One region of the Exiguobacterium sp. UBA7533 genome, then DNA from elsewhere that is predicted to be linked to it. Evidence: predicted binding sites of a transcription regulator. Region 1 holds the regulator's gene; each other region holds the start of a gene.

The links. Region 1 encodes LexA, which represses DNA repair genes until DNA is damaged. Its sites were predicted from a motif close to CGAACATATGTTCG; they were not measured.
Region 2: the regulator LexA is predicted to act here: its motif matches at 2,041-2,054, upstream of B2U10_RS04905 (NUMOD4 domain-containing protein).
Region 3: the regulator LexA is predicted to act here: its motif matches at 5,271-5,284, upstream of uvrB (excinuclease ABC subunit UvrB).
Region 4: the regulator LexA is predicted to act here: its motif matches at 1,826-1,839, upstream of B2U10_RS05435 (DNA polymerase thumb domain-containing protein).

The regions. Positions count from the first base shown of each region.
Region 1 covers NZ_DLMP01000003.1:4,236-11,629, forward strand. Annotated here, with positions in the region: gene tkt (transketolase) at 45-2,033, opposite strand; gene B2U10_RS05560 (DUF896 domain-containing protein) at 2,312-2,548, opposite strand; gene B2U10_RS05565 (YneB family resolvase-like protein) at 2,662-3,315, opposite strand; gene yneA (cell division suppressor protein YneA) at 3,361-3,648, opposite strand; gene lexA (transcriptional repressor LexA) at 3,860-4,474, shown strand; gene B2U10_RS05580 (metal-binding protein) at 4,506-4,976, shown strand; gene B2U10_RS05585 (MIP/aquaporin family protein) at 5,163-5,864, shown strand; gene glpK (glycerol kinase GlpK) at 5,908-7,394, shown strand, end outside.
Region 2 covers NZ_DLMP01000002.1:149,341-156,734, reverse strand. Annotated here, with positions in the region: gene B2U10_RS04910 (methyl-accepting chemotaxis protein) at 1-1,406, shown strand, start outside; gene B2U10_RS04905 (NUMOD4 domain-containing protein) at 1,454-1,981, opposite strand; gene B2U10_RS04900 (AAA family ATPase) at 2,114-2,692, shown strand; gene B2U10_RS04895 (GNAT family N-acetyltransferase) at 2,730-3,071, opposite strand; gene B2U10_RS04890 (DNA alkylation repair protein) at 3,072-4,118, opposite strand; gene B2U10_RS04885 (bifunctional transcriptional activator/DNA repair enzyme AdaA) at 4,115-5,158, opposite strand; gene B2U10_RS04880 (hypothetical protein) at 5,321-5,458, shown strand; gene B2U10_RS15540 (ATP-binding protein) at 5,459-5,620, shown strand; gene B2U10_RS04875 (acyltransferase family protein) at 5,757-7,394, shown strand, end outside.
Region 3 covers NZ_DLMP01000001.1:646,467-653,860, reverse strand. Annotated here, with positions in the region: gene ftsE (cell division ATP-binding protein FtsE) at 1-76, shown strand, start outside; gene ftsX (permease-like cell division protein FtsX) at 66-965, shown strand; gene B2U10_RS03260 (M23 family metallopeptidase) at 1,006-2,427, shown strand; gene B2U10_RS03255 (S41 family peptidase) at 2,521-3,945, shown strand; gene B2U10_RS03250 (PDZ domain-containing protein) at 3,968-5,131, shown strand; gene uvrB (excinuclease ABC subunit UvrB) at 5,338-7,305, shown strand; gene uvrA (excinuclease ABC subunit UvrA) at 7,307-7,394, shown strand, end outside.
Region 4 covers NZ_DLMP01000002.1:257,909-265,302, reverse strand. Annotated here, with positions in the region: gene B2U10_RS05450 (arsinothricin resistance N-acetyltransferase ArsN1 family A) at 1-182, shown strand, start outside; gene B2U10_RS05445 (MBL fold metallo-hydrolase) at 243-998, shown strand; gene B2U10_RS05440 (pentapeptide repeat-containing protein) at 1,047-1,685, opposite strand; gene B2U10_RS05435 (DNA polymerase thumb domain-containing protein) at 1,862-3,184, shown strand; gene B2U10_RS05430 (YolD-like family protein) at 3,168-3,497, shown strand; gene B2U10_RS05425 (ZIP family metal transporter) at 3,549-4,361, shown strand; gene B2U10_RS05420 (heavy metal translocating P-type ATPase) at 4,413-6,494, opposite strand; gene B2U10_RS05415 (undecaprenyl-diphosphate phosphatase) at 6,669-7,394, shown strand, end outside.

The DNA.
Region 1 (7,394 bases):
AAAACGAGTCCGACGTAAGATCGGACCCGTTTTTCCGGAAATGATTATCCGAGTTGCTTGACAGTCGCTAAAACGTTCTCAACAGACATGCCGTATTCTTTCAAGAGGAAGTCTCCAGGAGCAGATGCGCCGAAACGATCGATTCCGATGACTTGTCCTTCTGTTCCTACATATTTGTACCAACCGAGTGAAGCCCCTGCTTCGATTGCTACACGTTTCGTGATGTGTTTTGGAAGAACCGATTCTTTATACTCTGCTGATTGTGCTTCGAATACTTCCCATGATGGAAGTGAAACGACAGCTGCTGATTCACCAAGTTCTTTTTGTGCTTCGACAAGAAGGTGAACTTCTGAACCAGTACCGAGCAAGAGTGTATCAGCTTTCGTAACGTCACCAGCGATGACATAACCACCTTTTTCAGCACCCTCTGTCGTCGTACCTTCAAGTTCAGGAAGACCTTGACGTGTCAAGACGAGGAGTGTCGGTTTATCTTTTGCTTGAACTGCTGTTTTCCATGCTGCGATCGTCTCTTTTCCGTCTGCTGGACGGTAGATCGTGACGTTCGGCATTGCACGGAAGCTCATCAAGTGTTCGACTGGCTCGTGTGTTGGACCATCTTCACCGACAGCGATCGAGTCGTGCGTCAAGACGAAGATTGATGGAAGTCCCATTAATGCAGCAAGACGAACCGCCGGACGGAGGTAATCCGAGAAGACAAAGAATGTCGCGCCGTAAGGAATGACGCCGCCGTGAAGTGCCATACCGTTGACAGCTGCTGCCATTGCGAATTCACGTACCCCGAACCAGATGTTGCGACCGCTTGGATCGATATCGAAGTCTGCTTCGCCTTTAAGCATCGTGTTGTTTGATCCTGCAAGGTCAGCTGAACCACCGAACAATGTCGGAACGTTCTTCGCGAGACCATTCAAGACTTCACCGCTTGTTTGACGCGTTGCTTTTTTCGACGACAAGTCGTATGTCGGAAGGTCTGCTTCCCAGTTGCTTGGCAATTCGTTTGCGATTGCGCGAACGAGTTCAGCATGCAATTCTGGGTGCGCTGCTTCGTATTGTTTCATTGTCTCGTTCCATGCGTCTTCTGCAGAAGCACCACGTTGGACGACCCGCTCGTCAAACAATGATTTGACTTCTTCAGGAACGTAGAACTCTTCGTGATCCCAAATGTAGCTTGCTTTCGTCAATTTGATTTCTGCTTCACCAAGTGGTGCACCGTGAGAAGCCGACTTCCCTGATTTGTTCGGTGAACCGAAACCGATGACTGTTTTGACTTCAATCAATGTCGGTTTTGTCGTCTCTGCTTGTGCCGCCGCGATTGCTTTCGAAATCGAATCGATATCCGTTCCGTCTTCTACGCGAATGACTTGCCAGTTGTACGCTTCGAAGCGTTTCTGGACGTTTTCAGAGAATGATTTATCGAGATCGCCATCAAGTGAGATATCGTTTGAATCGTACAATACGACCAATTTACCAAGACCAAGGTGACCTGCGAGTGAAGCCGCTTCAGCTGAGACACCTTCCATCAAGTCTCCATCTCCACAAATTCCGTATGTGAAGTGATCGACGACGTTGAGATCGTCACGGTTGTATTTTGCTTCAAGATGACGTTCTGCCATCGCCATACCAACTGCCATCGCGATCCCTTGACCAAGTGGACCCGTTGTTGCATCTACACCAGCCGTGTGACGGTATTCCGGATGACCCGGTGTTTTTGATCCCCATTGACGGAATGATTTAAGATCATCCATCGATAGATCGTATCCCGATAGGTGGAGGAGTGAGTAGAGAAGCATCGAACCGTGTCCGGCTGAAAGTACAAAACGGTCGCGGTTGAACCATTCTGGATTTTTAGGGTTGTGGTTCATATGATCCGCCCAAAGCGAGAATGCCATCGGCGCTGCTCCCATTGGCATACCTGGGTGACCCGAGTTCGCCTTTTGTACGGCATCAATCGATAAGGTACGAATCGTATTAATTGCTAATTGTTCTACTGTCGTCATGTTCGTCAAAACAATCATCCTCTCTCTTTTTCACAAATTCCTACTCATTTTAGCATACTCTTAAATGTGATACAACTTTTCTAAATAGTATGTCACATTAAAATGAATGCGCTATCTATAGCCGTTCTATCGACTCATACAGGATGCATGAATCCATGAAAGATCGCTATTAAGATGTATTGCTATCGTACAATGTTTCCTCATCTACTCACTCTAAACAAAAAAGATACTCGCTTTAAACAAAAAAGAGGTCCGCTTGACGCGAGACCTCTTTTTTCTATAAAAGAAACGAACGATTATTGTTTATTCCGTTCTTCTTCTTGTGCTTGTTTCAATTTCTCAGGTGTTACGTCCGTTCCCTCTTCATCGACGATTTTCATACCCATGAGTTGGTTTTTGAACGATCCACGGAATGCTGCGAGATACGCTGCACGTAATTCTTTTTGCTCTGCCGTTTCCGCTTCCGATAACGGCTCAACTTTTGATTTATTCGCTAATGCATTAATCCGATCTAATTGTTCTTGTGATAACATGGAATCCCTCTTTCTTTATGACTCAAACTTGAGTAGTTCAATTGTATTCTTACTGTAAAAGAGCTTATAAAAAAAAGCAAGTTAACCGCGTCAGTCGACGGGTTACTTGCTTCTCATTCCGGGCTAGGTGTCAGTTCGCGGTATTCAAGATATCGACGATTGACCGTTGCTTTTGAAATATCATGCCCCATCCCCCGCAAGGTGATGGCGATATCAGAAAACGTCAATCCGAGTTCTCGAAGACGTACAATTTCTTCGATCGGTACGTCTTTTCGACTACGTCCTGCGTTCTCTCCTTGGCGATTGAGATTTCGTTCCGGGCGAAAACCTTGTTCGACTGCTCGTCGCATGCCACGGGCGATTTTTGCATTATGCAGTTTCCGTTGGTATTCTTCCACGAGTGAGACGATCTCAAGGACCATCGCTTCTGCATCCGCAAGTTGATATTCTCCATCTGAATCAAGCGTCATCAAGCGGACCCCATGTTTTTTGAATGTATGCAAAATAGCGATTTTTGCATTCCCTCGACCAATCCGTGTATCATCCGTCACGAGGACCGCATCTACCGTATCGCGTGTCACATAATCAAGAACTGTTAGCATCCCTTCCCGATCAACATCATATCCACTCTCTTTTTCAGAGACGATATCTACGACATCAAACCCCTTTTGAGACGCAACCTTCGAAAGCTCCATCCGTTGGCGTTCAATCGAACTATCTTGTGCTTCTTTTTCGGTCGATACTCGACAATAAATCACGACCTTCATCGTACCTCACATCCCTGTTCGTTCTTTCACAACTTTTCCATTTTGTCATTGTTGTGCGATTGGTACAACGATTTTGCTTTTTGAGATGACATGTTTTGTCTCAACATCATTATTTTTGATCAACCAGTTGACGTATTCCTCATCTGACATCGAACCGTCATTGTAGACTTCAGCAATTTGTTCGACTGTAGCGTTCTCATCGACCGTAACGGAAGCCGTCATCAATTGTGCTACCTTTTCATCTGGGCGTGGTGTGAGTAAAAAGATCACGAAGGCAATACTTAATGCATAGAAGAGAATAGAAAAAGCATGAGTACGAATCGTATGAATCATCATGAATCCCTCCAAATATGAAATGAATGAGTTAGAATAAACGTTCGCGGAACAATTGTTCGCATAATTCATAATAAACACAGAACCCGTGTTCGGTCAACACAAAATGTCGAACAATTGTTTGTACGCTCATTTGTTCTATGTTATAGTGAATTTAGAAACATATATTCTTACATTTCAAACTTCAATCCAGAAAGAGGTGGCAATTCGTATGCGGAAAATGTCTAAGCGCCAACAAGAGATTCTCGACTACATCGTCTCTGAAGTGAAACTGAAGGGGTATCCACCATCAGTTCGTGAAATCGGAGAAGCAGTCGGACTCGCGTCTAGCTCGACGGTACACGGTCATTTGGATCGACTCGAGAAACGGGGAATGATTCGCCGTGACCCGACGAAACCACGTGCGATTGAGATATTGCTTGATAAGCCTGAAGAAATCACGGAAGCCATCGTTCATGTTCCCGTCATCGGGAAAGTCACAGCTGGTCTTCCGATTACAGCGATTGAAAACATCGAAGAACAGTTCCCGCTCCCTGCACATTATGTAGGAAACGAAACGGTCTTCATGTTGACGATCGATGGTGAATCAATGATTAACGCAGGTATTCTTGACGGCGATCGCGTCATCGTACGCCAACAAAACACAGCAGAAAACGGAGAAATCGTCGTAGCTATGACCGAAGATAGCGAAGCGACGGTGAAACGGTTCTTCTTAGAAGATCAACAGGTACGTCTACAACCAGAAAATGACTCGATGGATCCGATGTATTTCGATAATGTCTCCATTCTTGGTAAGGTAATCGGCGTGTATCGGACGATTCATTGACGGAGGGACCAGTTACGACTGGTCTTTTTTCATGCCTTCAGGAAATGTACATGATACCGTCAATACCGTCGCACTGACGGGTTACGTTGCGTATTCGGTCGCAACGCAACAAACGGATTGGTTACCAACTGCCATCGGTATCGCTGTCGGTACGCTTTGGTTGTCACCTGACCTCGATTTAAAGTCAGAACCGTATTATCGCTTTGGACCATTTCGAGTCCTGTGGATGCCTTATGTGAAGATCATGCCCCACCGCTCGATCTGGTCACACGGATTGATCATTGGGGATGTCATCCGACTCCTTTATAGTGCTGCACTTGTGATTCCCTTATTATTTCTCAGCTTGTATTTTCAAGTCATCGCGTCAGAGACCATCGATTCCTGGTTCGCTTCCCTACCCGCTTTTGTCATTGGTATCATGGTGGCGAGTACAATTCATATCCTACTAGATTATTCCAGTAGTTGGTTTCGACCTAAAAAAAGAAAAAAGCGTCGTCGTTAACACCTCTTTTGCTTGCTTGCAGGCAAGACGAGGTGTTTTCTTATCCAATTTTTCGTATCTTTAAACATTAAAATAAAAAATTTCCATTCCTATATTTCAATTATATGTATTGAAAACGTTATCAAATCGGAGTAATTTAAAGTAGAAAGACCATTATTTGCTTTAATCCAAAGGGAGGGTTTTTGCATGAATAACTTTGTATTGGAAATGATCGGTACGATGATCCTCATTCTGCTCGGGGATGGTGTCGTCGCCGGTGTCGTCTTGAGAAAGACGAAGTCCGAAAACAGCGGATGGATTGTCATCACGTTCGCTTGGGGTCTTGCCGTCATGACAGGAGCATTCGTCGCTGCTGAGAGTGGAGCGCACTTGAACCCTGCTTTAACAATTGCACTTGCTTTAAACTCTGATTTACCGTGGGCAGACGTTCCTGTCTATATTGCCGGACAACTTGTCGGAGCTTTCATCGGCGCCATTCTCGTTTGGCTTCATTACATGAAACATTTTGAAGCGACTGATGATCAAGCTGCAAAACTCGGTGTGTTCGCAACAGGTCCAGCGATTCGCCATACGCCGTCGAACTTGATTTCTGAAATCATCGGGACATTCGTTCTCGTCTTCGGTATCTTGGCGCTCGGTTTAACGACATTCGGTGACGGCTTAAAACCACTTATCGTCGGTTTACTCGTCGTCGTCATCGGTCTATCACTTGGTGGTACAACAGGATATGCCATCAACCCGGCCCGTGACCTTGGACCGCGTATCGCACATGCTATCTTACCGATTCCGAATAAAGGGTCATCTGACTGGGGCTACTCATGGATTCCAGTTGTTGGTCCAATCATCGGCGGAGCGCTTGCCGTGTTCATCTATCAATTGATCTACTAAGATCACGTTTCACAAACACATACCGCTCAAGGGGGATTTCGAAATGGAAAACAAGTATATCCTAGCACTCGACCAAGGTACGACAAGCTCACGTGCGATCATCTTCGATCACGACGGGAAAATCGTCAACTCGGCACAACGGGAATTCAAGCAATACTTCCCGCAACCAGGCTGGGTCGAGCACGATGCAAACGAAATCTGGGGTTCGATTCTTGCTGTTATGGCTGAAGCACTCGGAACAGCAGATATCAAACCTGAGCAAATCGCCGGAATCGGAATCACGAACCAACGTGAAACGACAGTGGTCTGGAACAAAGAAACAGGTAAACCGGTTTATCACGCGCTCGTTTGGCAATCACGTCAAACGTCTGGTATCTGTGACGACTTAAAAGAACAAGGTTTGAATCAGAAGTTCCGTGATAAAACAGGACTTTTGATTGATGCCTACTTCTCTGGTACGAAAGTCAAATGGATTCTCGACAATGTCGAAGGCGCACGTGAGCAAGCAGAGAACGGTGAATTACTCTTCGGTACGATTGATACGTGGCTCGTTTGGAAACTGTCTGGTGGAAAAACGCATATCACGGATTACACGAACGCTTCACGGACATTGATGTACAACATCTATGAGCAAAAATGGGATGAAGAGTTGCTCGATATCCTCGGTGTTCCTGCATCAATGTTACCAGAAGTTCGTCAATCGAGTGAAGTCTACGACAAGACGGTACCATATCACTTCTTCGGTTACGAAGTGCCAATCGCTGGGATCGCTGGTGACCAACAAGCTGCACTCTTTGGTCAAACGTGTTTTGAAGAAGGTGAAGGAAAGAACACATACGGAACAGGTTGTTTCATGCTCATGAACACAGGTGAGAAAGCTGTTTCTTCTGACCACGGACTCTTGACGACAATTGCTTGGGGCGTTGATGGAAAAGTCGAATATGCGCTCGAAGGCTCTATCTTCGTCGCCGGTTCTGCAATCCAGTGGCTCCGCGATGGACTCCGTATGTTGAAACACGCGAAAGATTCAGAAGGCTATGCAACGAAAGTCGATTCAACAGACGGTGTTTACGTCGTTCCTGCTTTTGTCGGTCTTGGTGCACCGTATTGGGATTCAGATGTTCGTGGGGCGATCTTCGGATTAACACGCGGAACAGATAAGGAGCACTTCGTTCGGGCAACGCTTGAATCACTCGCTTATCAAACACGCGACGTGTTGACAGCGATGGAACAAGATTCTGGAATCGAACTGAAAACACTTCGTGTCGACGGTGGTGCTGTAGCCAATAACTTCTTGATGCAGTTCCAATCGGACATCCTCGGCGTTCCTGTCGATCGTCCAGAAATCAACGAAACGACAGCACTCGGTGCAGCATATCTTGCTGGATTAGCCGTCGGTTACTGGAAAGATAAAGCGGAAATCAAACAACAATGGAAGCTCGATCATCAGTTTAAACCAGAGATGAAAGAAGACGATCGTGAACAACGCTATGCTGGATGGCAAAAAGCAGTGGAAGCGACAATGGTCTT
Region 2 (7,394 bases), on a different contig from region 1:
AACAGCGAACCGACTTATCACGTGATGACTACACGACTCGCTTTCAGAGCCTGAACACGAGTGAGGCGTTCCGACCGTTGACACTCGACCCAGCAAAACGGAAACAACTACTACAGCATTTAAAAACAGCTCGTACATATGCCTTTTCAAATCAAGACCAGTTTCTTGTCGCGATGACGATTCCGGAACTTGATGACGTCATCTTGCTGACGACCGATCGCGATAAATTAATCGCTCCTGCTCGAGATTTAGCTTGGACACTCATCTGGGTGAGCGTGATCACACTTGTCAGCATCAGCCTCTTGATCCGCTGGCGAATTCAACGACAACTAGCACCGTTATCGAAACTCGCTCTACAGATTGAAGAAGCCCATGCGAAGCGATCGTATCGTCCGTTAACACTTAAGACGACGACCTTTGAGTTACAACAGCTGACGTTTCAATACAATCAATTGATGCAACAGATTGGGGATTTGACGGCCGAAATGCAACAAGCCAGTCAGGAACTTGAATCCGTCCAGCCCCACTTTTCATCGCACTTATCCGCGATGGATGAATCGGTGCATGCCGTCGATGAAGTCGCCGGTTCCTTACTTTCGCAATCGACGCAGATGAATCAGACGATCATCGCCTCCACACGTTTGACTGCCCAAGGACACGATGCGTTAAGCGAAATGCAAACGACACTTCTGAACAGCCAACGTGCCGTAACTCGTTTTCAACAGACTGTTCAGACGAATCACACGACACTTGGGACATTACAACAAGAAAGCTACTTGCTGAAGGAACAATCCGCGACGACAGAGCAAATCTTGCAACAGACCTCACATCTACAGCAGCAGATGGAGACCTCGATTTCCCACATCCAGCGTGTCGCTGAAGAGACGCGCCGCCTATCGCTAAATGCGCTAATCGAGGCAACTCGTGCTGGCGAAGCCGGTCGTGGCTTCACGGTCGTGGCCAAGGAAGTCGAAAAACTAGCCATCGATATCCGGACGAGTACGGACCACATCCGTCAGGTCAATCAGACGTGGACGACAGGGCTCAATCAAGTCGAACAAGCGCTCTCGCAGATGACGGAACGGTTTCTCTCGACGTCACAACAGCTCGAGACGGCAACAGAGCACTTGCAACAGATGCTGACTGAAGCGACGACGATCGAGACGACACTGGGGACCGTTGAACACCAACGTCAAATCGTCGCAGAAGTCCAGTCGAATATGCAACAGCATCTACAATCTGTCCAAAAGTTGATGTCAGAGCTCTCGTCCTATAGCCAAGTACTCGGGGATCAAATGCAACACCACGTCATTCAGCAAACGGAATTGAAGACACATAGCGCGGTACTCGAGTCACGGATCAGTTCGTTGCAACAGACCGTTCGCTCGAGCGAATCGTCGTCTTAACAAAAAGAGCGCCTGCCATTCCTGGCAAGCGCTCTTTTCCTCTATTCTCAGCCGATATAACGTGCTTCCTTTTTATCGATGATATTGCGAATCCGGTTCTCAGTCACCTGATACTGCTCCGCCAGTTGACGAATCGTCTTCCCTTTTTCATATTGGGCGCGAATCGCTCGAATCTGGAATGATGACAGTGTCACATGTTGTTCTAATAAGAGATCAAACTCACCAAGTAGTTCGGTATACTGCTGATCGATCGAAGGCAGAACGTCTAAATTCGATAACTGATCGTCAGCTCGTTTACCGTTACGTCGGACGAGTCGCGCTTCCGTAACGTCGAACGTCAGAAAAGCTTGCGCAACGAGTAGACCGACCTGCACTCGTTCTCCTCGCCCCCGTTGATAGAGCGTGACTTTCCGATATCCTTCCCGATTGAGCCGCGGTCGGAGCAAGACACCTTTTCGGCGTTGTCGGACGCCGCGACACGTCACGATTGTCCGATCAAGCGACCTTACGCGACCAAGTGACGAGACTTCATATATACCTACATAGCCGATGACGGCCTTCCATTGCTCTTGCATAGTTGTCCTCCTTCAGACAAGGACACGACGGGACTTCATACCTGAATTATACCAAATTACGAACAAACGTTCTAGTGATGTCACTCATCGGAATGTGCTATTCTTAGCAGAAAAAGGAAATGAGGTTCGTCCATGAAATTTGTCTTGTTACTTGGTCCCCAAGCAGTCGGAAAGATGACGATTGGTCAGGAAATCGAACGGTTGACGGAGATGAAAGTCTTCCATAACCACCAGACGATCGACTTGTTATTGCCTTACTTTGATTTCTCTGAACCCGCCCATCACCGCTTAAAAGATACGATTCGGCGCGAGATGTTCAAGGAAATGGCGAACAGTTCGCTTGAAGGTGTCCTGTTTACATTCCTCTGTCTATTCGGCGTCGAAGGTGGTGGTCTCGAGTTCATCGAAGAAACGGTTGAGTTGTTCGAACAAGCAGGTGCTGACGTCTATATCGTTGAACTGGATGCGCCGGTCGCGACCCGTCTGCACCGGAACACGACCGAAAACCGATTGACGCACAAAGTGACGAAGCGCGACCTCGCTGCTTCTGAACAAGACTTACGCGAGACGGCGGACGGATACCGGACACGCTCGCTACCAGGCGAATTGCCGGACGTCAATTACCTCTTTCTTGATACGGAACAGTTAAGTGCGCGTGAAAGCGCTGAAGCGATTTGCGAACATTTCAACTGGTCGAAAACAACGGTCTAATCACAAATAAGCCCTGTTCTGCTCAGCAGACGGGGCTTTAATGATGAAGTTCGCGTGCATATCGATTCGCCTGCAACTGAAATCCGTTCCGACGCCAGACCGTGTCACTGCCCGCTTCACTATAAACACGCGTCAGTAATAACGTCCGTGCGAGATAAGACAAAATCGACGTCAAGGCTTCTGTGATGTACCCGTGCCGATCGTCCTCATCAGTCGTCGTGTAACGTAAGGTTCCGGTGGATGCATTCCAAGTGAAGATAATCGTTCCGATGATCGTTTTCTCACGTATCGTATGCAACGTCCACTTACAACCCGATTCTTCATCCGTTGCTTCGACAAATAATCGTGACGTTTTAAAATCCGGATGCCGTCCTTGCATTCAGCTCTCCTCCTCGACCTCAAACGTTGCTGTCGCGTAAGCCTCTCCATTAATCAAAATCGTCAATGTGTGTGTACCAGGATAATGGACACGCGTCGTCATGTTCCGAAACGATTGGCGTCTTTCGACTTGTAAGACACCTTTAACTTCCCGCTCCCGCAGTTGAAACACCTTCCGACTCGTTCTGCGTTGTTTGACGTAATCGATCGCGTACTCCAAGCGTAAACGTTGTGGAACAGAACTCGTCACGGTGAACGAGAAGTCGAGCTCTCCGCCAATCGTAACCGGCGAGACGACTAAATTTGTAATCTCGACCTCACCTTGCGTAACGTGACCGAACAATTGTAAGACTTCTGGATTTCCGCGTTTGAGTAACGTCCGGGAGGCGTGGCGCAAAATCCAGTCCGTGTTCGGATCTGTTCCTAAATGACGTTCGATCCGCTCAATCAGATATTCCGGATGTGTCTTTGAAATATCGTTCAAGTGATTGGCGACACTTTTTCGGACGTAGAGTGACGGATCCTGTAGTAACGCGTCAAGAACCGGTAACGCCGGTCGCGGATCAGCAATCAGACTCGGAATCGCTTGTCCCCATGGCAGACGCGGTCGTGTCCCTTCCGACGCTAAGCGCCGAACATGTTCATCGTCTGATGTTGCCCACATGAGTGCTTGCTCGAGATAACGCTCTTGATCAGCGAGTAGAAAACGCCGGACAGCGAACTCAGACGTCGAATACGGCGTCAATTTAACGAGTGTCTCTAACGCAAGCTTCCAGTCAACGAGTGTTGCTGTCCGTTCGACATACTCGGGAAAAACAATTCCCGGTAGTCCGGTAAACTGCGGTGCGAGTCGCTCTAGCTCCGGCACCGAGTCCGGAAACGGTGGCAGGACGGATTCTAGCGTCTCCGCAACACGACGGACGCGTTGTTTAAACGCAAGCTCGTCCCAGTCCTTGCGTTCGACTCGTCTGCGAAAGTCTGGTACGTCGACCGCTTCTTCTAATTCATCGAGCCAACTCGGTGAAAACACATCTTTAATCAAACTCATCCTATATCTAGTCCCTTCCGTGTACGCTCCAGTTTGAGCAATGTTTCCTTGCGTGCAAGTCCCCCAGCGTATCCACCTAAATCCCCGTTCGTTCGAATGACCCGATGACATGGAATGATGATTGCTAGTTGATTTGCTCCGTTTGCTCGTGCGACAGCGCGGACGGCGGTTGGTTGACCAATTCGGATTGCCAGTTCTTGATACGAGATCGTCTCGCCACTCGGAATCCGTTCAAGTTCTTCCCAGACGCGGCGTTGAAAGGGCGTTCCGTACCGCATCAGTGGCGTCTGAAACAAGACCGGTTCTCCTTTGAAGTAACGACGGAGCTTCCCTTCAATCTGTTTAAAGACGAGTGACTCCCCAGGCACGATGACAGCACGCGCTTTTTGACGCAATTGTTCAATTTCTCGCTCAAGTCCCCGTCGATCGACGAATTCAAGGAGATGCAAGTGTTGTTCATCCGCAATCGCAAGCATCGAACCGAGCGGTGTATCGAGCCATTTCGCGCGCAAGACCTGTCCGTCAAAACGAGACGGTGCTTCCCCAAGCATCCGTGCTGACGCTTCACGAAAACCACTGCTTGATTCATAGCCTCCTGCTAACTGCCCTTCGATGACCGGCTTCCCAGTCCGAATCTCTTTCATCGCTAACCCCATCCGCCGTGCCCGAGCATAGGCAACGAACGTCATCCCGAACCGTTTCTTGAACTGGCGCCGTGCTGTTGATTCGTCCAAACCAAGTGCTCGGAAATCAGCTTCTTTGAACCGTTTATCTGGTTCTGCCTCGACTGCTTCGATCAAACGTTGAACCGTACCGTGATCGCCTGGATAAGCGAGCGGATGACACCGCCGACACGGTCGATAGGAAGCGAGCAATGCCTCTTGCGCCGTCTCGAAAAACTCGCAGTTCTCCGCCTTCGGTTTTCGTGCCGGACATGTCGGGCGGCAAAAAATACCGGTCGTCTTGACCCCGACGAAAAACGTTCCTTCGTACGTCACGTCTCGTCGAACGAGTGCTTCATAATACGTGTGATGTTCCATCGCTTTCTCCTCCTTTGCCTTTAGTATAACGGCTTGTCCGGTTACGATGTCGCCGAAAATCAGGCATTGATCTGTTTAAGATTCAGTTAAGAATTCTCCTCCTGTTTTCGAAAGGGACGACGTGCATACTACATGCTATACTCAACGGAAAGTAGGGTTTTCATGTTTGATTTTTTTAAAGAAACACTTCACGGAATCGGTGATCTTCGGATTTCAATCAAAGAAGGAGCACAAGGCATCCAACTGATTTGCTCGAATGCGATTGAAACGATCTATACGCTAGAGGAACTAAACGCGTGACTGACGCCGTTCGGAACGTCTGACGCATCGCGTTCTTCCGGCGGTTCCGGTATTGGTCTGTCGATCGTTCAACAAATCATGGCGCGCCATCACGGAAGTGTCCAGCTCACTTCAGCAGACAACCGCTTTTCCGTCACGTGTCGTTTTCCGCGTCATTCGTAAGTCAGCATCCGATGCTCTCGTCGGGTGCTTTTTTGGGCTAGGTTGTTACTTCTTAGACACTTCTTTGAAATTGGAATTCGATACACTAAAGACTGTTAGAAATTAGTTGTCGTTTTAAAGGAGTTGTTCGTGTCTTATGAAATCCTCGTCTCGTTCGATTACATATATGCCAGGGCTTGACGGCTTACGTGCTTTCGCTGTCCTGTCTGTCATTCTCTACCACTTATCTGTTTCATTCTTCTCTGGTGGTTTCCTCGGTGTTGATCTCTTTTTCGTCCTATCCGGTTACCTGATTACTGGTCTTTTGTTACGCGAGTGGCAAACGACCGGGCGCCTCGATTTGAAACGGTTTTGGATTCATCGTTTCCGTCGTTTGTTCCCAGCTCTATTCGTCATGCTGTTACTCGTTCTCGGATATGTAACCGTCTTTGAACGCGAGCTATTGCATACAGTTCGTCAAGATAGTGCCTTTGCGCTTATTTACGGAACAAATTGGTGGTATATCTTCCATGACGTCTCGTATTTCGAGTCGTTCGGGAAACCGTCACCGATCCAAAACCTTTGGTCGCTCGCGATCGAAGAACAGTTCTACCTGCTATTCCCGATCCTACTTTGGTTCGGCATGAAAAATCGTCGCCTGTTCCTTCAATTGATTGGTGTCGCGATCGGCGCATCCGTGCTCGCGATGGCGATTCAATTCACACCGGGTGAGGATCCGAGTCGTGTCTACTACGGTACCGATACACGATTATTCGCCTTATTGATCGGGAGCTTGCTCGCGTTCGCGTGGCAACCGACCCGCTTTAAGATTGATATCCCAAAACGTGGTGTTCGATTGTTGAATCAAACAGGTGCTGTCACGTTGCCACTCTTACTTTTACTGATGGTTGTCACGAGTGAGTTCGGAAGCTTTTTATACCGCGGTGGCTTTTTCATCGTTTCGCTCCTTGCCGCCCTATTGATTGCTACGATCGCCCATCCGGCGTCGATTTGGAGTCGTTGGTTTGCGCATCCATCACTTATTGCGATCGGCAAACGGTCGTACGGCTTATATCTATGGCATTTTCCCGTCATCACGTTGCTGACACCGGTCGAGCAAATTGGAACATTCTCGGTACTACGGACTATATTGATCATAGTTATTCTTGTTGCGTTAACAGAAGCGTCGTATCGCTTCATCGAGCGTCCGATTCGTCAACACGGATTGTCTGGTTACTTGAAGCGTTTATCGCTACATCCGCAACAGTTACGTCAGTTCTCAACGGTACAGTGGGCGAGTGTTGCCGTGTTGACGATCCTTATCGTCAGCTTCATTGGTAACTTATCGATTCTTGCTGTTTCCGATACACCGAAGCCAGAACCCGCCTTCCATAAGATAGCGGCGCCAAAAGAAAAACCGAAACCGGTCCTCAAACCGACGACACCGAAAGCAAAACCTGATCAACGAAAAATTTGTCGACCGACGCTTGCGATCGGTGACTCCGTCCTGCTCGGTGTCGAAGATTATCTCGGCAGTACACTCAAACAACTGACGATTGATGCGAAACTCGGTCGACAGCTACGAGAAGCGATTCCGCTAAGTGAGCAGTATGCGTCGTACAATCAACATGGACGCCAAGTCATCCTCCATCTTGGAACGAACGGCAGCTTCCGCAAAGATCAGTTGAATAGCTTACTCGACCAATTTGCAAATGCCGATCACATCTATCTCGTGACAGCACGGGTGCCACGCCCGTGGGAAGCAGAAGTCAATCAGATGTTACGAGAGGCATCA
Region 3 (7,394 bases), on a different contig from region 1:
TCATCGTGTCTTAGCGATCGATGGAGGAAAAATCGTCCGAGACGAAGAGAAAGGAATGTACGGCTATGAAGTTTAATGGATTCCGTCATTTACGGGAAGGGGCAAAAGGTCTCGTCCGGAACGGCTGGATGACATTCGCTTCTGTCAGTGCCGTTACCGTCACGTTACTTCTCGTAGGAATATTCGCGATGCTCATGTTCAACGTCAACAAGATTTCCGATAACGTCGAAAAAGACGTTGAAATCCAAGTATTCGTCGAACGAGAAGCAGACCAGTCGAAGATCGATTCAGTAGGTGATTCCCTCAAGCAGATGCCGGGCGTCAACACTGTTCGTTACAGTTCGAAAGAAGAAGAACTAGACCGCTTTAAGAAGCAACTTGGCGAAGGTTCCCAAGCCTATCAGTCGGTTGAAAAAGACAATCCGCTTCACGACCGATATATCGTCAAAGCTACCTCACCAAAAGAGACAGAAACACTTGCAAATTCCATCAAAAAAATGGAAAATGTAGATAGTGTCGAATACGGTAAGGACTATGTTAAAAAGATGTTTAACTTCCTTGAAGGAGTTCGGATCGGTGGAATCATCCTGATCGTCGGATTGACGTTCATGGCGATGTTCCTCATTTCGAACACGATTAAAGTCACGATCTTCTCCCGTCGCCGGGAAATCGAGATCATGCGCCTCGTCGGAGCGAAAAACGGATTCATCCGTGCCCCGTTCTTCGTCGAAGGATTATTGATGGGCATATTAGGTGCCATCATCCCGATCGTCGTCGTCTACTTCGGTTACGAAGTCTCCTACAATGCGATCCAACCCCAACTTTCTACCGTGAATGCGGGAATATTCTCGTTGATTCCACCAGGTGAATTGTCGGCACAAGTCGTCTTAATCCTGCTCGGACTCGGTGCATTCATCGGTGTATGGGGATCAACGACATCACTCGGTCGTTTCTTGAAGATTTAAATCAGTTACCCAAAAATAAAATAGAGGAGAGATGCTTCTCATGAAAGTCCGATTCTATTCTGCCGTCCTGAGCTTAGCTTTGATTGGAACTAGTGTGTCCGTTGATGCCACGTCGAAAGAAGATTTGCTGAAGGAACAACAGGAGGTCGAAAGCCGTCTGAAAGAGACGGAACGATTACAGAATCAGACATCAGAGAAGTTGATCTTGACGAAACAGGAGCGTAAGGAAGCCCGTGCGCAACTGAATGAAGTCAACAGCCGTTTGGATGATTTAGCGCTTAAGATAGCCGATCAACAAGCGGCTGTTGCTGCATCTAAAGAACAATTGCGTCTGACGGAAGCAGCGATTTCCGAGACGCTCAAGGAACTGCATCAACAAGAAGAGTTGCTTGGAAGCCGATTGCGTGCCGTTCAACAAAAAGGAGACGTCAAATACATCGAGGTCTTGCTCGACGCAAAAGACTTTGGTGATTTGATTTCGCGCTTCAGTACGGTCAGTGAGATCATCAAACAAGATGATCATGTCTTACAAGCTTACAAGGGGAACGTCAAACAACTGAGCGAACAACGGTCGGAACAAGCACTATTGCTTGAAAGCATGAAACGGGAACAACGGAAGTTGCTCGTGCTCCAGACACGAATCATTGCGGAATCTGAGCTCAAGCGAAAGCTTGTCGTCCAGTTGAACACGAAGGTCAAGGAACTGCAACAAGAGCAGTTCTCTAAAGCCGAGGAAGCAGAAATTCTCGCGGATCAGCGCCGTCTGATTCAAAACGAATTGATTGCCCTGCAAGAAGCCGAACGGAAAGCAAAAGAAGAAGCGAAACGGAAAGCGGAAGAAGCGGCGCGGGCAGCAGAAGCAAAACGTCAAGCGAAAGCGGAAGAAGCGGCGCGGGCAGCAGAAGCAAAACGTCAAGCGGAAGCGGCAGAAGCGGCACGTGCAGCAGAGGCAAAAAAGAAAAAATCCGATGCTCCAAGTGCGGAACCGACCATTCCTGAAGTCGAGTCACCGACTGCAACGCCGGAGCAACCGGCAGATGCCGTGACGAGTCGTCCGTTCCATTTGCCGGTTCAAGGATATGTCTCGTCGCCGTTCGGTCCCCGAAACAATCCGTTGACAGGGAAGCCGGAGATTCATAAAGGCATTGATCTCGTAAATGCAAAAGGAACACCGATTCATGCAGCGGCAGGTGGTATCGTTCTACGTGCCGGTAGTGCAACAGGTTACGGGAACGTCGTCATGGTGACGCATTTGATTGATGGACAGGTCTACACGACCGTCTATGCACATCTCGATTCGATCAGCGTCTCCGCCGGTCAAACAGTCATGCCGGGTAAGACGGTCGGCACATTAGGTACAACGGGCTGGTCGACAGGTCCGCATTTGCATTTCGAATTGCATAAGGGAGAGTGGGCAGTCGGACAACCGAATGCAGTTGACCCAGCACCGTACATCTTTTGACATCCCACAGAATACTGAAAAGATAGGGTAACCTATCTTTTTTTGCTATACTGAAAAAAATAATGCGTTTTTAATGGAAGTGGGGAATCAAGCGTGAAAAAATCTACAACAGCAGTGATTGCGGTCAGTACCTTCGGGCTTGGTTTAGGGGCAGGTGCCGTCGGTATGTTAGCGGCTGGCGGAACAGATTCCGTTGCAACGCAGTCATCATCTTCGAATGCGACGGGTGATTGGAAAAAAATCGACCAGGTCCGGCAGATGATCGAACAAAATTATCTAAAAGACGTGACAGATAAAGAGTTACTCGATGGTGCGTTATCTGGCATGACAGAAGTGCTTAACGATCCATATTCCGTTTATATGGATGAGTCGGAAACGGCATCGTTTAATACGAATCTGTCGTCTTCGTTTGAAGGGATCGGTGCGACGCTTGAACAAAAAGGTGAGTCGATCGTCATCGTCTCGCCGATCAAAGGATCACCTGCTGAAAAAGCTGGTATCAAACCAGGTGACGTCATCCTAGAAATCGATGGTAAGTCGACAAAAGGGCAAAAGACGGATCAAGCCGTTAAAAAAATTCGTGGTGAAAAAGGAACGAATGTCGTCCTGACGATTCAGCGTAGCGGACAAGACGCGATGGAGATCACGATTAAACGCGATACGATTCCAATCGAGACGGTCTATACGTCAACGGAGAATGTCAACGGCAAGAAGATCGGTGTCTTACAAGTAACACAGTTCTCGGAACCGACAGCAGAAGAGTTCGAGAAGGGGTTGACGAAACTCGAGAGTCAGAACATTGATGGACTCGTCATCGATGTACGCGGAAATCCGGGTGGTCTTTTGACGGCTGTCTCGAAAATGATCGCTCCGTTCATTCCGAAAGACGTGCCGATTTATCAAGTCGAGAACAATAAAGGCGAGCGCCAGCAGGAATTCGGGAAGGCAGACGAGAAGAAACCATATAACATCGTCGTCTTAGAAGACGGCGGATCGGCCTCAGCGTCCGAGATCCTTGCAGCCGGACTGAAGGAAGGAGCTGGCGCCGAAGTCGTCGGTACGAAGTCGTTCGGGAAAGGGATCGTCCAAAGTGCGTATGATTTGAAGGACGGTAGTGACCTGAAGTTAACGACGAACAAATGGCTGACACCAGACGGAAACTGGATCCACAAAAAAGGGGTCAAGCCGACGGTCGAAGTCAAACAACCGGCGTACTTCAACGTCACGAAAATTTTGACTGATCAAAAGTCACTCGCTGTCGGCGATTACGGAAAATCAGTCGAGAATGCCCACCTTGTCCTCGAAGCGATCGGTTATAAGCCAAAAGGACAGGACGGCTATTTCGGTGACACGATGAAACAAGCTGTCGAGGCTTTGCAAAAGGACGCGAAACTTGACGTCACTGGAAAAATCGATCAGCAGACAGCGGGTGAGATGGAGACGCGTCTCCTGAAGAAACTCCAGGACGATAAGAATGACGTCCAACGGAAAAAAGCACTCGAGGTCGCTGCTCAATAATAAGGAATGGAAAGAGGTCTGAATGCGCGTGGAATTACTCGATGAAATTGGTTGGACCGCGATTAGTCTCATCGCCAGTCCGACCTTGTGGTTAGCACTCCTTGTCAGTTGGGTCATCGGCATCCGGCGTGTCAAACGGGAACGCGGACTGTTTCGCTCCCGGACATACGGTAAACGAAGCGATGTCCTCGAAACACTTTTACCAGGCCTACTCGTCGGTCTCGTCTTGTCCGTCGTCAGCGGATGGCTCGGATTGACAGTGACACCGCAGTACGCTCTACTGTTGCTTGGACTTTCGAGCGTCCTGCTGTTGATTGGTGTCGTTCGTTTGAACCTGCCACTCTGGCCGATCGTCTTGCTTGGACTGACCGGCTGGTTCGTGATAGATTCACGTCTTGATCCGGTTCGAGCGGTTGAGCCAAAGATGATTTTATTGCTTGCGACGTTGACGCTCGTCGCGGAATGTCTACTCGTCTGGTGGCGCGGAAAGCGACGCCTGTCACCGTCACTCGTCGTTTCGAAGCGTGGTCGCTTCATCGGTGGGCTGTCGGCAAATAAGCTTTGGCTGTTACCTCTACTTGTTTTCGTTCCGGGCGACGTGCTTGAAGCCTGGTGGCCACGCTACAGCTTCCCGGAACTCGTTCCGGTCGTTCTCTGGTTACCGATCGGTTTCAGTTTCCTTTTTACAGGTAAGCTGCCGAAAGAATTGATGCGTCCGCTCGTTCAAGGACGTTTGATCACGAGTCTTGTTGCAGTTTTATTGACGGTTCTTGCGTACGTGACTGGTCAAGCTGAATGGCTCTACGGAATCGTCTTGTTGCTCGTCCTGCACATTTTGTTGCACCAGCGGGTCAAACGCTTGAACCGGGCGCAAACGCCGTTGTTCCTCAATGGAACACGTGGTGCCGTCATCCTTGGAACACTTCCCGATAAACCGGCTGCTGAGATGGGCTTGATTCCAGGTGAAGCCATCTATAAGGTCAACGGTGAAAAGGTCGACTCGGAAGCATCGTTCTATGAAGCCATCCAAAAACACAAACCGTATCTGCGTCTTGAAGTCATGAACCATAACGGCGACATCCGTTTTGCGCAACGTGCCTTTTATGAACAAGATCATCATGAGCTCGGTATCCTCTTCGTCAACGAACCGGTCCACGGTCGGACGAAGGTGCGATCCCTCCATTAAGAAGCCGATCCCTGTCACGCAACATTCGTGATGGGGATTTTTTTGTGAGCAAAAAAATTGATGCCCAACACTCGAAGCAAAAAGAAACTTTTGCATTTTCGAAAAAAAGGGTAACTTCCTAAAAGGAGCACTTCATAATCGAATGTTTGTTCGTAAAGTGGTACAATAGAAATAGATTTTTTAACGTGATGAGGGGGAAGCAAACGATGGATTTTGAACTCGTTTCACCATTTGAACCAGGCGGTGATCAGCCGACGGCGATCGAAAAATTGGTGACTGGGCTAAAACAAGGCGAACGACATCAGACGTTGCTTGGGGCGACCGGTACCGGGAAGACGTTCACGGTCTCGAACGTCATCAAGGAAATCAAGAAACCGACACTCGTCCTTGCCCATAACAAAACACTAGCGGGACAACTCTACTCGGAGTTCAAGGAATTCTTCCCAAATAATGCGGTCGAATACTTCGTTAGTTTTTATGATTATTACCAACCGGAAGCGTACGTTCCGTCGACGGATACGTTCATTGAGAAGGACTCTTCGATCAACGATGAGATCGATAAGTTGCGTCACTCGGCAACGTCCGCCCTGTTTGAACGAGAAGACGTCTTGATCGTCGCGTCCGTTTCGTGTATCTATGGTCTCGGTAATCCGGAAGAGTACAACAACCACGTCTTATCACTGCGTGTCGGCAATGAGATGGGGCGAAACGAGATGCTCCGTCGTCTAATCGACATTCAGTATGAGCGTAACGACATCGACTTCCAGCGCGGACGGTTCCGCGTCCGCGGAGACGTTGTTGAAATTTTCCCGGCGTCACGCGACGAACAGTGTGTCCGGATTGAGTTCTTCGGTGACGAGATCGAACGGATCCGTGACATGGATCCGCTGACAGGTGAGATCGTCGCGGACCGCGAGCACATCTCGATCTTCCCGGCGTCCCACTTCGTGACGGGGGATACCCGTCTACAGAAAGCGATCGCGAACATCGAGAAGGAACTTGAAGTGCAGCTTGCGAAGTTACGTGAAGACAATCAGTTGCTTGAAGCGCAACGGCTCGAACAACGGACGAACTACGATCTTGAGATGATGCGTGAGATGGGCTATTGTTCCGGAATCGAGAACTACTCGCGTCACTTGAACTTGATGCCGGAAGGGGCAACACCGTATACATTGCTCGATTACTTCCCGAAGGACTTTTTACTCGTTGCCGATGAGTCACACGTCACATTGCCACAAATTCGCGGGATGTATAACGGGGACCAGGCACGGAAACAAGTCCTCGTCGATCACGGTTTCCGTCTTCCGTCGGCAAAAGACAACCGTCCGTTACGGTTCGAGGAGTTCGAGGAAAAAGTCAGTCAGGCGATCTATATCTCGGCGACACCAGGACCGTATGAACTCGAACATTCGAAAGAGATGGTCGAGCAAATCATCCGTCCGACCGGTCTCGTTGATCCAACGATCGAGATTCATCCGATCACAGGACAAATCGATTACTTGATGGATAACATCCGTGACCGGGTCGCGAAGAACGAACGTGTTCTCGTCACGACACTGACGAAGAAGATGGCAGAAGATTTGACCGATTACTTGAAAGAGAATGGCGTCAAGGTCAACTACATGCACTCGGAGATCAAGACCCTGGAACGGATTGAAATCATCCGTGACTTGAGGCTCGGAAAATACGATGTCCTTGTCGGGATCAACTTGTTACGAGAAGGACTCGATATTCCGGAAGTCTCACTCGTGACGATTCTTGATGCCGATAAGGAAGGGTTCCTTCGCTCGGACCGTTCGCTGATTCAAACGATTGGTCGGGCGGCTCGGAACTCGGAAGGACACGTCATCTTGTTTGCTGATAAAGTCACCGATTCGATGCAACGCGCAATCGATGAGACGGAACGCCGTCGCGCAATCCAGATGGCGTTCAATGAAGAACATGGCATCACGCCGCAGACGATCAAAAAGGATGTCCGTGGTGTCATCAGTACGACGATCGAGAGCGACGACACCGTCGAAAAACTCGAGAAGTTCAACAAACTCAAAAAACCGGAGCGCGAAACGTTGCTTGAGCAGCTCGACCAAGAGATGCGTCAAGCGGCGAAAGACATGCAGTTCGAACGAGCTGCTGAGCTCCGCGACCTCATATTAGAATTGAAAGCAGGTGCCTAAGTTGGGAGAAAAGAAGAATCAGATTATCATCAAAGGCGCTCGCGTCAATAATCTACAAAACATCGATGTCGAAATCCCCCGCGATCAGC
Region 4 (7,394 bases), on a different contig from region 1:
CCGAACAACATGCGCGCGATCATCAGATGCATAAGCTGATTCTCTTTACCTTCCCGTTCAATAAAATCGGACAAAAGCTCTACATCCGTTCCGGATTCCGGATTGTTGGGACATTTAAGGAACAAGGTCGCTTGAACGGCGAATACGTCGACGTCATGGCGATGGAGAAACGCTTACGATAGGATTCATTGAATGCCAGACGGGGAATAATCAATCCGAGTCATTGAGAGAGGATGAACCTAATGGATATTCAACAAATTCGTAATGCGACGCTTGTCGTCATGTATGCCAATCAAGTTTTACTGATTGATCCGTTTCTCGGCGAAAAAGGCAGTTTACCTCCTTTCGGTCAAACGCCGAATGCCGTCGCCAATCCACTCGTCGACTTACCGGTCGATGTTAAGACACTGCTCGATCCTGACGCTGTCTTCGTCACGCATCTGCACGCGGATCATTTCGATGATGCTGCAAAACAATTTCTACCCAAGCATTTGCCATTCTATGCGCAGCAAGAAGAAGACGCACGGCAAATCCGAGAAGCCGGCTTCACGAACGTCTCTTCCTTCGATTCCGGTGTGACGATCGGTGATATCCAGGTCCATCGAACAGGTGGACAGCATGGTGTCGGTGAAATCGGTGAACGAATGGGACATGTCTCCGGACTCGTCCTCACGCATCCGGACGAACCGACGCTTTATATCGCAGGTGATACGATCTGGTGTGACGAGGTCGCACATGCGATTGAACAACATACACCAGATATCATCGTCGTCAACAGTGGGGCTGCCCAGTTCCTGACGGGAGAACCGATCACGATGTCGCAGCGTGATCTCCTTGCCGTACACGAAGCAGCAGCGGAAGCAACGATCATCGTCTCGCACCTCGAGTCCGTCAATCACTGTCTCCTGCGGCGCGACATGATTGCTGACTTTTTAGCTGCTTTCCACCTCTCTGCCCATTTCCTCATTCCGGAAGATGGCGAAACGATGTCATTTTAAGAACAAATCAAAAGTCTCTTTTCGAAATTCATCGAAAAGAGACTTTTTTCATGGAATGACCAATCCTAATAATCGAGCGAAGGCGACTGCTTGTTCTTCCGTAATGACTGCGCCCGGTAAAAATCGCGGATCGATTGTGATACCAGAGAGTTCCGTCTGCCGGAGATCAAGACCTTTTAATGGTGTTTCAATCCATTGGCTATCAGTAAGCCGGACCGCTTCGAGTTTCCAATGGGTCGGTTTCACTTCGAAGAACTGTGCTTCTTTCATCGTCGTTTCACTCCAATGCTGATGACGGACAGTACTACGAATGAACTGGGCATAGTCTGCGAGTCCTTCTTCGATCGTCAGATGATCAAGCGTACAATCTTCAAACTGAACACCCGTCATCCGGCATCCGACGAAAGACACGCGGTGAAAACGGGTTTCTTGGAAGTGACATCCTGTTAAGTCACATTGCTCGAAACGAATATCTTCGAACGAACCGCGGTCAAAGGTGAGGTTCGCGAACGAGACATTTTGAAAACATACTTGATAGGCATCGATACGCTCCGTCAGTTCGACAGGCATCGACTCCTTTTCATAACGTGCTCCTTTCAGATATGGATCGTCGATTTCGACTTGATCGAACGTCTCTGCTTGAAGCGTTTTCGGTAATTCTGGTAAACGGATAACGATCTCTTTCATAGAAATTCCCCCTTTTTCTCTCCTTTAGTGTATCAAACTCCTCTTGCATAAGGGTCAATCGTTCGAATTCCCTCTTTTTTCAACAGTTTTTTATTTTGAGACACTTTGAGACCATGCTATAGTCAAAGAAAATCAAAACAAGAACATATGTTCTTTTATGTAAAGGAGTGATTCAAATGTTTCCTTCCGTCGTTTTACCACAGAATAAACGTATTTTTTGTGTTGACAGTGTTTCCTTCTACGCCAGCTGTGAATGCCAGTATCGCAATCTCCCTCCCTTAACGACACGTCTTGCGGTCGTCTCCGATTTAAAACGAAGCGGATCTGTCATTCTCGCCGCTACTCCCGCCTTAAAAGCGCTTGGAATCAAGACAGCCGGTCGACTGTACGAAATCGAGCAATTACCCTACGCCATTCGTCGTACGATTCAACTCGTCGAACCGCGCATGCTCGCTTATATGAAAACGTCGATTCGTGTTTTAGATGTCCTGCATCAATTTGCCCCACCTGAAGCGATTCGTGTCTATTCGATTGACGAAAGTTTCATTGACATGACTGGAACCGATCGCCTGTTTGGTTCCGATCTGCAAGCTGCCAAAAAGATTCAAGAAGCGATTCTGAAGCAGACCGGCATTCACGTCCGCATCGGGATTGGTCCAAATAACGTCATCGCGAAACTGACGCTTGACTTAATCGGGAAAAAAGAAGGCATCGCACAATGTGGATACGCTGATGTCGCACGACGTCTCCATGATTTTCCGATTCGGAAGATGTGGGGAGTCGGACACCGCATGGAACAACATCTGCAGATGATGGGGATTGAAACGATTGGTGACCTTGCCATGCGCCCAGTCGAAGAGTTACATGAACGCTTCGGTGTCATCGGCGCCGAACTATGGCACCACGCTTGGGGTCTTGACGCGTCACCGACACTGCTTGCCCCTCGCCATTTGTTCGAGAAAGCCCCTCAACGGACGATTGGACACAGTGTGACCTTGATGCAGGACTATTATCAATTCGAACGTATCCGGAATGTGCTCAACGAACTCGTGCAGGATGTTGCGGCACGTTGCCGCTTTTCGAATCAAGTTGGTTGGACTGTTCATATCGGTGTCCGCTATTCTCGAAACGTCGTCCGAAGTGGCTTCTCGCGTCAAGTCCGGTTGCCTTATCCGACATCCGATGAGCGAATCATTCTGCGTCATGTCTTACAATTATTCGAACCGAATTGGCTTGACGGGGAACCCGTTCGTTTTTTATCTGTCGCAGTGGGACATCTAACTGCCGATCAAGGCACCTTACAGTTATCCTTGTTCGAGGATAATACGCGACTCTGGAAGCGGCGGCGGTTATTAAAAGCAATGGACATCGTTAACCTCCGCTACGGGAAAGGAACGATTCGTCTCGCTGTCTCGTTTCTCGATACGAGCGTCGCCAAACGGCGGCTTCGTTTCGTTGGCGGTCATCCAGGAGGTGATCTTCATGACAGCGTATCGTGATCGAGGGAATTTAAAGTGGATCCCTTTTCTCATGCCGGAGCACTTGCAATTGCTCCGGGAGTATTATGTCCAAATGCATCAGCTCGACTTGCCTGAAATCGATGAACAACTGCAAGAATCGTGGCACTTTTTACTTCAAGAGGCTTTAATAGAAGGAAACGAACTCGAAATCACGTATTATAAGGAAAGTAGCTACGTGACGGTCGTCGGTTTTGTTGAACGGCTAGAGCCTGAACGTTCTGTTCTCTTTCTGCGTGGTCGTGTTGCAGTAGAAATCTCCTTCACACGAATCGTTCGGATCGAAAACGGGTAAGCTTTCATACAGATCGCCGCTTCAAATCGTGCCCGGAAAGAAGGAATAGTCATGTTGGATTGGTTCACTTCCCTCCCCGTCGTCGTGCAAGCATTACTTGCCGGTATGATGACTTGGGGATTAACCGCACTTGGTGCGGCACTCGTTTTCGTCTTTACAACGATTGAAAAACGCGTCATGAACATGATGCTTGGTTTTGCAGCCGGTGTCATGATCGCCGCTTCATTCTGGTCTTTGCTCGCCCCAGCGATCGAATTCACGAAGCAGGACGGTGGCATCGCGTGGATTCCTGCTGCAATTGGATTCCTTGTGGGTGGATTTTTCGTCCGTCTCCTTGACTTCGTCACACCGCATTTGCACTTATCCGCACCACTTGAAACAGCTGAAGGTCCTTCAACAGGACTTAAGAAAACGACGTTGCTGTTTCTTGCGATCACGTTGCATAACATTCCGGAAGGTCTTGCGATCGGTGTCGCTTTTGGTGCCGCTGCCTTGAATATGGACGGAGCGACCGTCGCCGGGGCTTTGACACTCGCACTCGGGATTGGCATTCAAAACATGCCCGAAGGTGCTGCGTTATCGATTCCGTTACGCGGTGAAGGGATGTCGCGCCGGCGCGCCTTTCATTACGGTCAATTGTCAGCAATCGTCGAACCGATTGCTGCGATGGTCGGTGCGGCGGCTGTCTTCTTCGTTCAACCGCTTCTACCGTATGCGTTATCGTTTGCTGCCGGAGCGATGATTTTCGTCGTCGTCGAAGAATTGATTCCGGAGTCACAAGCAGAGAACGGATCCGATTTAGCAACGCTTGGTTTGATGGTCGGTTTTACGGTCATGATGATTCTCGATGTCGCACTCGGGTAATCTAAAAATATGCGATCATCTCCTCAAAAGAGGAAATGATCGCATATTTGTTCATGCACGTATCTTTAATAGACGCGTCGCATTCAGGACCGCTAACACTGTCACACCGACATCAGCAAAGACGGCTTCCCACATCGTTGCGATTCCAAAGGCTCCAAGTAACAAAAAGATTGCTTTGATTCCAAGGGCAAAATAGATGTTTTGATAGACGATCTTTCGCGTCGTTCTGGCAACATCCATCGCATCGGCAAGCTGTTTCGGCTCATCGGTCATCAAAACGACATCCGCTGCTTCAATCGCCACATCACTCCCGAGTCCGCCCATGGCGATTCCGACATCCGCCCGTGTCAGGACAGGGGCATCGTTTATTCCATCCCCTACGAACGCTGTTTTTCCTTTTGCTGTCTTCATCAGTTCTTCCAGCGCTTCGACTTTTTGATGCGGCAACAAGTTCGCAATGACGTGATCGAGATCCAACTGTTTTCCGATTGCTTCTGCCGTCTGTTTCCGATCGCCTGTCAGCATGACGATTCGACGGATGCCTCGCTTTTTCAATTGGATGATCGCTTCCATCGTCGTCGTCTTCAGTTGATCTGCAATTCGAATCCATCCCAGATAGTCTTGGTCCTGAGTAATGTGAACATAGGTACCGGTTTCGGTTTCTTTATCAGGTGTAAAGCCCAGTTCCTTTAACCACTCGGCATTTCCTGCACGCAGCAGTCGACCATCGTACTCCCCACTGACGCCTTTCCCTGCTATTTCTGATAAGTGAATGCCACCATCTTTAGATGGTAAGCCATCAACCGCCCGGACGATTGAAGTCGCGATCGGATGATTCGATTGCCGTTCCACCCGAGCTGCTACTTGTAGTAACTCTTGTTTCGTCATCGTATGTGCTTGAATAGCGACGACTTCAAAATTCCCTTTCGTCAACGTACCTGTTTTATCCAAGACGAGGGTATCGATTCGTTGCAACGATTCTAGATGATTTCCGCCTTTGACGAGTATGCCTCGCTTTGAAGCAGCACCGATTCCACTAAAAAAGCCGAGCGGGATGGAAAGCATGAGCGCACAAGGACAACTGATGACGAGAAAGACAAGCGCCCGGTACGTCCACTCGCTAAAGGAAGCATTCAGTAAGAGAGGCGGCAGAACCGCTAAAATTAGCGCAATCACGACAACAGCCGGCGTATAAACTCGCGCAAATCGTGTGATGAACTTTTCCGTCGGTGCTTTATGACGAGAGGCTTGTTCTACCAGTGAAATGATTTTCGCGACCGCCGAGTCCGTATACGACCGATCTACTTCAATCACTAACTGTCCGTCCGTGCTGATCGTACCGGCTAGCACATGATCCGTTTCATGAACACGCCGAGGAACCGATTCTCCTGTCAATGCTGCCGTATCCAGAAAGGCAGTACCTTGCTTGATCGTTCCATCAAGTGGAATCCGTTCCCCAGCACGGACGATGATTCGCTGTCCTGGAATGACATCTTCCGGTCGCACACGTCGCCCATCCTCAAGCACGGCTTGCTGTGGTCTAATATCCATCAATGCTGAAATCGAGCGTCGTGATTGATTGACAGCCCTATGCTGAAAATATTCACCGATTTGATAAAACAACATGACTGCCACCGCTTCTGTATACTCCCCAATGACGAATGCCCCGATCGTCGCGAGCATCATCAAAAAATTCTCGTCAAACAACTGTCCGCGTCGTGTCGACCGAAGTGCATTACGTAATACTTCATTCCCGATGAATACATACGCCGTAAGATACAACCATATTTGTATGGACTCGGGAACAAGGAATGCTATTCCGAAAGAAGTCAGACCTATGAGTGTTTGAAGTTTCTTTGACCTTGTCCAAAATACCATTTCAGTCGTGTCTCGTGTATCCTGCTCGCGTTGCAGGAGAGCATCTGGTTCTAGTTCGTGAACACGCTGAACAACGTGACGATACGTCTGTTCTTGGATATCTGGGGATGCGTATGTGATATAGAGACGTTGCCCTGCGAAATCCAACGTCGCTTCCTTGACTCCTGTTACGTTTGCCACGCCACGCTCTACTTTCGCTGCACAGTTCGCACAATCAATTCCTGAAATCCGGATCGGTTCAGTCGCTTCACGCATTCTCTCACCTCATTCAAATATTTGTTTGATTATACAGTCATCGTACGCCTTTTTCCTTCCGTTATCAATCCGTACTTTCCTCGGTCTTGCGCCCGATATTCCGATTGGTTCTATCTCACAAGAATAAAACATGATATGTTTTTACATAGCACATCATTATAGAAGGAGATTACCATGCACATCATTGAACTCTTGAAAGCTCTTTTACTCGGTTTCGTCGAAGGGATGACGGAATTCGCACCTGTCTCCTCGACTGGTCATATGATCATCGTGGATGACATGTGGTTACAAACAACAGAATTTCTTGGTAAGTATTCGGCGAACACCTTTAAGGTCGTCATCCAGCTCGGATCGATTCTAGCTGTCATCGTCGTCTTTTGGAAACGCCTCTTCAGCTTGATCGGTTTATATAAGATCGAAGGAGAGCACGACGCATCAGGAACACACAAGTTAAAGCTACGTCACGTCTTGATTGGTCTTCTACCAGCAGCTGTTCTCGGATTGTTATTCGAGGACTTCATCGATGAGAATCTCTTCTCGATTGAAACAGTCATCATCGGTCTTGCGGTCGGTGCCCTCTTGATGATTGCAGCCGACAAACTCGGACCAAAGGAACCGAAAACGACATCGCTTGATCAGATTACATATCGCCAAGCAGCATTCGTCGGTCTGTTCCAATGTATTTCCCTTTGGCCTGGCTTCTCCCGTTCTGGTTCAACGATTTCAGGAGGGGTCTTCCTCGGCATGAATCACCGGACGGCAGCTGACTTCACGTTCATCATGGCCGTACCGATCATGTTCGGTGCCAGTTTCCTTTCACTCGTTAAGAACTGGGATAACATTCATGCGAGTGATTTCGGTTTCTATGCCGTCGGATTTATCGCTTCGTTCGTGTTTGCC